Regions from separate parts of the Bradyrhizobium sp. 192 genome, predicted to be linked through region 1. Evidence: predicted binding sites of a transcription regulator. Region 1 holds the regulator's gene; the other holds the start of a gene.
The links. Region 1 encodes HrcA, which represses chaperone genes, less so after heat shock. Its sites were predicted from a motif close to GTTAGCACTCNCNNNNNGNGAGTGCTAAC; they were not measured.

Region 1 (4,574 bases):
GAGGACGGCAGCGTCAAGGTGCTGATCACCGAGCTGCCGCCGGCGGCCTATGGCGAGGTCGCGAGCGCCTTCAATTCCAATCCGGCCGGCACAGGCGGCGTCAAACAGGACAAGATCGAGACACTCGCAGGCCTCGCCTATTTCACCACCGAGAGCGGCAAGGCCGGCGACACCCCGGTGAAGCGCTATTCGATGATCGTGCCGGGCGCCGGCTTCTCCGGCTATGTCGCGGTGCAAGTGCCGGAGAATGCGACCAAGATCTACACGGATGAGGCGGTGCGGCAGATGTTCGCGAGCGCCACCACCCGCAAGCAGGTCTCGGCAGAGGAGCAGATCGGGTTGATGCCGTTCAAGATCACCGATCTCGCCGAATTCAAGGACATCCGCACGCTGGCGCCGGGCTCGAGCATCATCCTGGCCGACGGCGACGAGAGTACCGGCTATGAGTCGAAGCCGTTCATGATCCTCGGCGTGATCGGCGCCACGCCGCAGCAGGCCGACGACCGCGCCCGCTTCGCCCAGGAGGCGGCGCTGCAGATCCCCGGCGTGCGCGAATCGCGCGTCACCATGTCCGAGCCGATCCGCATCAACGGCCAGCAGGGTTTCGAGACCCGGATCGAAGGCGTCAGCGGCAAGGACAAGGTCCCGGTCACCGTGGTGCAGTGGATCCGCTTCTCGACCGGCGGCGCCTCGCTGCGCATCGTCGCCAGCGCCCCGCGCGACCAGTGGCCGGCCGCCTTCACCCGCTTCCGCGCCGTGCGCGACGGAATTCAGCCGAAGGGCTGAGGCGCGAAACACATTCGGTGTCTCCCCGCGGAAGCGGGGGTCCATACCGCGTGAGCTCGCGGTTGCAAAAAGGTCTTCGCCAAACTTCTCCCTGTGGTTATGGATCCCGGGCTCGCGCTTTGCGCGCCCCGGGATGACGGTGCTGTGGGCTTGTCAGGCCAACCCCTCACCAATGCCGGCCGCATTTTCGCGCTTCTGTTCGTGTACGAACGGAACTAGGCTTCGCTCCCGTTGGATCACCCTGAAGGGAGGCAAACGATGCTGGATCGACGGCAGATCCTCGCAATGCTTGGAACGACGGCGCTTGCGACTCTCGCGCCAACGGCACTCTTTGCAGCGGCATCGATCAAGCCGGACGATGCATCCGCGCTGCTCGTGATCGACGTGCAGAACTGCTTCCTGCCCGGCGGCAGCCTCGCGGTGAAAGAGGGCGAGCAGGTGGTGCCCGTCATCAACAAGATCTCGAAGGCGTTTGCCAACGTGGTGATGACGCAGGACTGGCACACGCCGGGCCATATCTCGTTTGCGTCAGTGCATTCCGGCAAGAAGCCGTTCGAGACCGTCGACCTTCCCTACGGCAAGCAGGTGCTGTGGCCCGACCATTGCGTGCAGGGCACCGACGGCGCTTCGCTGTCGAAGGACCTCGCGATCCCGCACGCCGAGCTGATCATCCGCAAGGGCTTTCACAAGGACGTCGACAGCTATTCGGCCTTTCTCGAAGCCGACGGCAAGACCTCGACGGGCCTTGCCGGCTATCTCAAGAGCCGCAAGATCAAGCGCGTCTTCGTCGCGGGCCTCGCGACGGATTTCTGCGTCGCCTGGACCGCGCTCGACGCGCGCAAGGCGGGCTTCGAGGTCTATGTGGTGGAAGACGCCTGCCGCGGCATCGACAATCAGGGATCGCTCGCCAAAGCCTGGGCCGATATGGCCAAGGCCGGCGTGAAGCGGATTCAGTCTGCGGATATCGCGGTGAGCACGTAATCGGCGCGAAACTGCAAGACCCTCATCCTGAGGAGCGCGCTTCTTCGCGCGCGTCTCGAAGGATGAAGGCCCCGATACGGCAGCCTGGCCTGCATGGTTCGAGACGGCGCTAATGCGCCTCCTCACCATGAGGATCGATCAGTTCGCCGCGCTGTTCGGCTCATTGGTGTTGGCGGCCGGCGCGGGCTTCGCGCCGCCCTTGGCGACGCCGACCAGGGCCGGGCGAAGCACGCGCTCGCCGATCGTGTAGCCGGCCTGCATGACCTGCACGACGGTTCCTGACGGCACCGACGCATCAGGCACTTCGTACATCGCCTGGTGGAAGTTCGGGTCGAACTTCTGGCCCTGCGGATCCAGCTTCTTCACGCCGTGCTTTTCCAGCGCGTTGAGCAGCGAACGCTCGGTGAGCTCGACACCCTCGATCAGCGCGGTCAGGCCGGGATCGGCCGTGGCGCGGGCCTCGGGTGGAACGGCATCGAGCGCGCGCTGGAGATTGTCGGCAATGTCGAGAACGTCGCGGGCAAAGCCGGTGATGCCGTAGAGGCGGGCGTCGGCGACTTCCTTGGTGGTGCGCTTGCGCAAATTCTCCATCTCGGCCAGCGTCCGCAGCATGCGGTCGCGCGCCTCGGCGGCTTCCTTCTGCAACGTTTCGACCGAGCCGGGCTCGGGATCGTCGGGCATGATGTAGGGTTTCGACACCACGGGCTCGCCGGTCGCAGCAGTCGTGTCTTCGGGTTGCCGGTCTCGATCGGTCATCGGCTCATTTCTCGAATTGGTCTGGTTTTGAAGTCGCGTGGGACTTTTTCTGGCCCGGATATCGTGCTTCGGGCGCCGAAAATCAAGCGCCCGTGAACGGATCAAACGCCGGTCAGCCTCCCAGCAGGCGACTGACGATGCGGGCGGCGTAGTCCACGGTCGGGATCACGCGGGCATAATTCAGCCGCGTCGGCCCGATTACACCCAAAACGCCCACGATATGGCCGGCGGCATCCCGATAGGGCGAGATGATGGTGGAGGACCCCGACAGCGAAAACAGCTTGTTCTCGCTGCCGATGAAGATGCGCACGCCCTCGGCGGTCTCGGCGCGCCCCAACAGGTCGATCACGCCGCGCTTGGTCTCGAGATCGTCGAACAAGAGCCGAACCCGCTCCAGATCCTCCAGCGCATGCAGATCTTCGAGCAGATTGGCGTGGCCGCGGACGATAAGCTGGCGGTCCTCGGTCTCGCCGCCGGACCAGCTGGCGATTCCGGCGGAAATCACCTTCTGTGCCAGCTGATCGAGCTCGGCGCGGGCCTCTCCAAGCGCCGTCTCGAGCTCGAGCCGGGCCTCGGCCAGGGTCCGGCCGCGGATGCGCGCATTGAGGAAATTGCCGGCCTCGGTGATCGCCGAGGAGGGAACTCCGGGGGGCAGCGACAGCACGCGGTTTTCGACCTGGCCGTCCTCGCCGACCAGAATCACCAGCGCCTTTTCCGGTTCCAGCCGGACGAATTCGATGTGCTTCAGCCGCGCATTGGATTTCGGCGTCAGCACCACCGCGGCAGCGCGGGTCAGGCCCGACAGCCGCGTCAGCGCCTGGTCCAGCGCCGCCTCGACCGAGTGCGCCTGGCCGACGGAGGTGAGCTGGCTCTGAATCGATTGCCGCTCGGCCTCGTTGAGGTCGCCGACCTGCATCAGGGCATCGACGAAGAAGCGCAGGCCGAGTTCCGTCGGCAGCCTGCCGGCGGAGGTGTGGGGCGCATAGATCAGGCCTAGCTGTTCCAGATCGGCCATGACGTTGCGGACCGAGGCCGGCGACAGCGGCATGGCGATCAGGCGCGAGATATTGCGCGAGCCCACGGGTTCACCGGTCGCGAGATAACTTTCGACAATTTGACGAAAGATGTCGCGGGAACGCTCGTTGAGCTGGGCGAGGCCCGCGCGCGGCGCGATCAGATGGATCGGATCGTGATGGGCCACAGACGGTAACTCCTGTCAGACGCATGTAATCTGTCCATCCGGGAGGGTTCTGACAAGCGTCGCGATTGCAGGGCGGAGAACCGGAGGGTGAAAAAGCCTTGTCCTTTCCCCTTGCCGCATACCCTCACCCCACCTACAAGCACCGCGAACAGCCCTACACCGACGAGTTTTGGAGGATTTCCCATGCGGCCAAGCCGCCGTGCGCCCGACGAATTGCGCCCCGTGACGCTGGAGCGCGGCGTGGTCAAATATGCGGAAGGCTCCTGCCTGGTGAAATTCGGCGACACCCATGTGCTGGTGACCGCCACGCTGGAAGATCGCCTGCCGCCGTGGCTGAAGGGCCAGGGCCGCGGCTGGGTCACCGCCGAGTACGGCATGCTGCCGCGCGCGACCTCCGAACGAACGCGCCGCGAGGCCGCCGCCGGCAAGCAGAGCGGCCGCACCGTCGAGATCCAGCGCCTGATCGGCCGCTCGCTTCGCACCATCGTCAATCTCGAAGCGCTCGGCGAGCGTCAGATTACGGTCGATTGCGACGTGCTCCAGGCCGACGGCGGCACGCGCACGGCCTCGATCACCGGCGCCTGGGTCGCGCTCGCCGATTGCATCAGCTGGATGAAGGCGCGCAACATGATCAAGGCCAACGTGATGCGCGACAACGTCGCTGCGATCTCCTGCGGCATCTACAACGGCACGCCGGTGCTCGATCTCGACTACGCCGAGGATTCGGAAGCCCAGACCGACGCCAATTTCGTCATGACCGGCGATGGCCGCATCATCGAGGTGCAAGGCACCGCGGAACGCGAACCGTTCACGCAGGACGAGTTCCTGGCACTGATGGCGCTGGCCCAGA
Region 2 (4,574 bases), 1.2 Mb from region 1:
AGTTTAGAGTAGACGTAGAGGTTATGGGCTGCCAGGTGCCGATATAGGCAGTCAAACGCTACCTGGTCGGAGATGTCAGCTGGCGCGGTGAACGCCACGCAAACCGGCGACTGGAGGTTCGCTGGAAGCAGTGGGGACGCCACTCCTTCCAGCTCTTTTATGACGCTGCCTCTTATCTTCTCATACCTGCGGCGCCTGGCATCAATGCCTTCGATGCTCAGGACCTCCAATGCCTTTGTGACTGCCTGCACGATATGCGTTGGTGGGGTCGATCGCCATTCACCAGTGCGCTCAAGCGAGCGCCATTGATCTCTCACGTCGAGCACAAACGATCTTGGCTCTTGAACTGCATTCTCAAGAAGCTCGCGAGAGGCAATAACGAAAGCCAGCCCTGGCGGACCTTCGACGCACTTGTTGCTCGACGTAACCAAGACGTCTGGCCCGCCTCGGCCTAGGTCGATGTCGACGCCGCCGAAAGAACTCATTGCGTCGACGATAGTCTTTACACCACGCTGCCTTGCTCCTTCTATGATCGCTTCGAGCGGATTCACAATCCCGGTCGTAGTCTCGCAGTGGACCAAGCATACGTGCGTGATACCTGGATCTCGGTTCAAACGCTCGATGACTTCCTCGGGGTCCAACGGTTCGGTGGCTCCCTTGATAAGATTCACCGCTTGGACGCCCCACAGCCGCAGAATTTTGAGAATGCGCTCGCCATAAATGCCGTTTATGCAAACAAGCGGCCGGTCGGTCTGGGCGACAAATGAAGAGAGAGCAGCTTCCATTCCAAAGGAGCCGCCACCCTGGATAGGAACGACCGAATAGCCTTCCGCATTGCCCGACACATTGAGCATCAGCTGCCTCATGCGAGCGGTCACTTTCTTGAACTCGCAATCGCGCGATGCGAGGTCGAGTTGCATCTCGGCCTTCACTGCCGACGATAACGACATTGGCCCAGGCGTCAGCAAAGCACGTTGTGTTGTCACACTACCTCCGGTTAGTTGTCTCGTCACACGATCCCCTTATGTAGTGCCCATCGCAGTTCGACAGAGTCACACGATGTGTTTCGCGTGAAGACGACCGAAACCCGAATGAACGAGACCCTTGAGCCTAGTCGCGGATTCCGGAACGATCTGCGTAAAGCCCGCAGATGTCCGGTACCGCACCACGTAGCCGTTCGCAGTTGCCACGAAGCATCAGCTTCCTTCTGGCATTGAGATGCAGGCTTGAGGGCCACCATCTTGCGTCGCTCACAGGCAAGTCAGCCGCTCTACTTACGTGCGAGCGGCGTCTTACGATCCGACGGTGAGCCAAGCGCATCTGTCAGACGCGCGTTGCTATGACCCAGAGACAGGGGAGCTTCACGACAGTCGTCGATGACCGGGCTCGCCTTCCGTGAGCCTAGGATTGGGACATTCGCACTCTATGTTACTCGTTGGGACGGCTTCGGGTGCTGAAGTCTGTCACCGCCCATTTCGACAGGTTACATCTTGACGTAAGGTGCGATTCAAGCCCCTCCGATAGCTTATCGTGCGAAACTTTTCGGACGATGCGGCTGTGTCGCATGTAATCCGAGGCGCCACAGTATGTGCACGATGTCCAAGATGAATCCCATCAAGCTCCAAACTTAAAGACGCGCTCGACGCACAAGGCAGGCAAATGACCGCTGGGGCTTCTTGAAGGAGAGCGCTTGTCGTGACCGCAGGTATAAGAGCCGCCCGACTGCGTCGTTAGGGCCCGCAATATCATATCCACTTCACGCCGACTAAATCCGCAGACCAGACGGCTCTGCCACAAGGCCTGGCGGACCTGGGGCGAACTTAGATCACCTGACTAGTTTCGGAGTCCGTATCCCTCCGGCGGCGCCGGCGGCGGCCGTGTTGTGTAGTTTGAGAGGCGGCCGAGTATTTGATCTTAAGTCTAGCTTTGAGGTCACGTAGCGATAGGGCGCCGAACGTCGGTGGCGACGGAGCTGCGACGAGCAGGTTCGCCATTTGCAGGCTGACGAGACGGTCTGCGGCCTCGCGCGCCGGTACGCGGTGGCTTACAGCCTGCTGTTCACCAGGTCGACAAGCGCACCAGGGGCGACCGGGCGGAGATTTTGTGCCAGCTCTTGTTCCTGTCGAGATCACACCTACGCTGGCTCCGGTATTGATCAGCACGCCGCCACCGGCGTCTTCACAGCTCGCCCATCGCTTCAGGATTTAGTTGAACGCGTCGGCCAGGCCATGGTCGCGGGACAGTTCGGCGAGCTGTTCGCGCATATAGAGCTGTCGCGATGCGGGCAGAGGTCCTTTCGCGCAAACCGGGACATCGGCGCGCTCGCTGTCTGGAGCACGGGCGATCCGTCCAGCAGCCTTCGCCGCGCAAAGGTGATCTGAAACTGGACCAGGTGCCGAACGATCTGAGCACATTTCTGCGCTAGCTCTCGCAGCCGGCGTTGCCTCGCCTCGAGTTGCTGAGTATCGGATCATCGATCAAGCGGAGCGATACCCCCCAATTCGCGACCTCTGCGTCAGGTTCTAAACGCATCCCAATCTTAGAACGAAGTCAGCCGACGATCCGCACTTGAACCGGCACCAGATCGGCGGGCCTTTACCAGCTCGAATTTAGGGCAGAGGAATTGAACTGTTAGGCTACATCGGGCTGAGAGACAGAGCCGTACGACTCAATCAGAAGAAGGTCGGGTGCTCGGCGGCAAGCGGACAAAGTGATCTGGGGCAGCCCCCACAGAGATCCCGCGCGCCCACCGGATTTTTCCTGCTACAAACACTTGTTCCCCAAAAAATCGGTCCTATTTCAGCTGCGCCTGCATTGGCACTCGCCGGCCACGATTGCTAGCAATCGGGAAATCTTCAACTGAAGTAAATGCTTAGGAGATCTGCATGGAATTCCGTCCGCTTCACGACCGCGTCGTGGTCAAGCGCATTGACGCAGAAGAAAAGACCGCTGGCGGCATCATCATTCCGGACACTGCCAAGGAAAAGCCTTCGCAAGGTGAAGTCATCGCCGTCGGCCCCGGCGGCCGCGACGAGAGCGGCAAGCTGATCCCGATCGACGTCCTGGTCGGCGACCGCGTCCTGTTCGGCAAGTGGTCAGGCACCGAGGTCAAGATCGACGGCCAGGAGCTGTTGATCATGAAAGAGAGCGACATCCTGGGCGTTCTCACCGACGTGTCCGCCAAGAAGAAGGCCGCCTAAACCATCGCTCGCACCGCTCATCCTGAGGAGCGCCTGCTGGGCGTCGCCAAGGGTGAGACCAAGTAAAACATTCAGGAAAACTCACATGTCAGCTAAAGAAGTCAAATTCGGCGTCGATGCACGCGACAAGATGCTGCGCGGCGTCGACATCCTCGCCAACGCGGTGAAGGTCACGCTCGGCCCGAAGGGCCGCAACGTTGTGCTCGACAAGTCGTTCGGCGCACCCCGCATCACCAAGGACGGCGTCACCGTCGCCAAGGAGATCGAGCTCGAGGACAAGTTCGAGAACATGGGCGCGCAGATGGTGCGCGAAGTCGCCTCCAAGTCCGCCGATGCGGCCGGCGACGGCACCACCACCGCAACCGTTCTCGCGGCTGCGATCGTTCGTGAGGGCGCCAAATCGGTTGCCGCCGGCATGAACCCGATGGATCTGAAGCGCGGTATCGACCTCGCGGTCGAAGCCGTCGTTGCGGACCTCGTCAAGAACTCGAAGAAGGTCACCTCGAACGACGAGATCGCCCAGGTCGGCACCATCTCGGCCAACGGTGACGCGGAGATCGGCAAGTTCCTCGCCGACGCCATGAAGAAGGTCGGCAACGAGGGTGTCATCACCGTCGAGGAAGCCAAGTCGCTCGAGACCGAGCTCGACGTCGTCGAGGGCATGCAGTTCGACCGCGGCTACATCTCGCCCTACTTCGTCACCAACGCCGACAAGATGCGCGTTGAGATGGACGACGCCTACATCCTCATCAACGAGAAGAAGCTCTCCTCGCTGAACGAGCTGCTGCCGCTGCTCGAGGCCGTGGTGCAGACCGGCAAGCCGCTGGTCATCGTCGCCGAGGACGTCGAAGGTGAAGCGCTTGCGACGCTGGTCGTGAACCGTCTCCGTGGCGGCCTGAAGGTTGCGGCCGTCAAGGCTCCGGGCTTCGGTGATCGCCGCAAGGCCATGCTGCAGGACATCGCGATCCTGACCGGCGGCCAGGCGATCTCGGAAGATCTCGGCATCAAGCTCGAGAACGTTACGCTCAACATGCTCGGTCGCGCCAAGAAGGTGATGATCGACAAGGAGAACACCACGATCGTCAACGGCGCCGGCAAGAAGGCCGACATCGAGGCGCGCGTGTCCCAGATAAAGGCGCAGATCGAGGAGACCACCTCGGACTACGACCGTGAGAAGCTCCAGGAGCGTCTTGCCAAGCTCGCAGGCGGCGTCGCGGTGATCCGCGTCGGCGGCGCGACCGAGGTCGAGGTGAAGGAGCGCAAGGATCGCGTTGATGACGCGATGCATGCGACCCGCGCCGCGGTTGAGGAAGGCATCGTCCCGGGCGGCGGCGTCGCCCTGCTCCGTGCCTCCGAGCAGCTCAAGGGTCTGCG

Region 2: groES (co-chaperone GroES) is a predicted target of HrcA. The motif match lies at 2,814-2,842, and genes of this name have one in related genera.

Annotation. Positions count from the first base shown of each region.
Region 1 is NZ_CP064690.1:611,593-616,166, reverse strand. It holds gene IVB24_RS02895 (hypothetical protein) at 1-786, shown strand, start outside; gene pncA (bifunctional nicotinamidase/pyrazinamidase) at 1,045-1,767, shown strand; gene grpE (nucleotide exchange factor GrpE) at 1,906-2,523, opposite strand; gene hrcA (heat-inducible transcriptional repressor HrcA) at 2,636-3,724, opposite strand; gene rph (ribonuclease PH) at 3,908-4,574, shown strand, end outside.
Region 2 is NZ_CP064690.1:1,855,373-1,859,946, reverse strand. It holds gene IVB24_RS08560 (2-aminoethylphosphonate--pyruvate transaminase) at 1-920, opposite strand, end outside; gene groES (co-chaperone GroES) at 2,886-3,200, shown strand; gene groL (chaperonin GroEL) at 3,286-4,574, shown strand, end outside.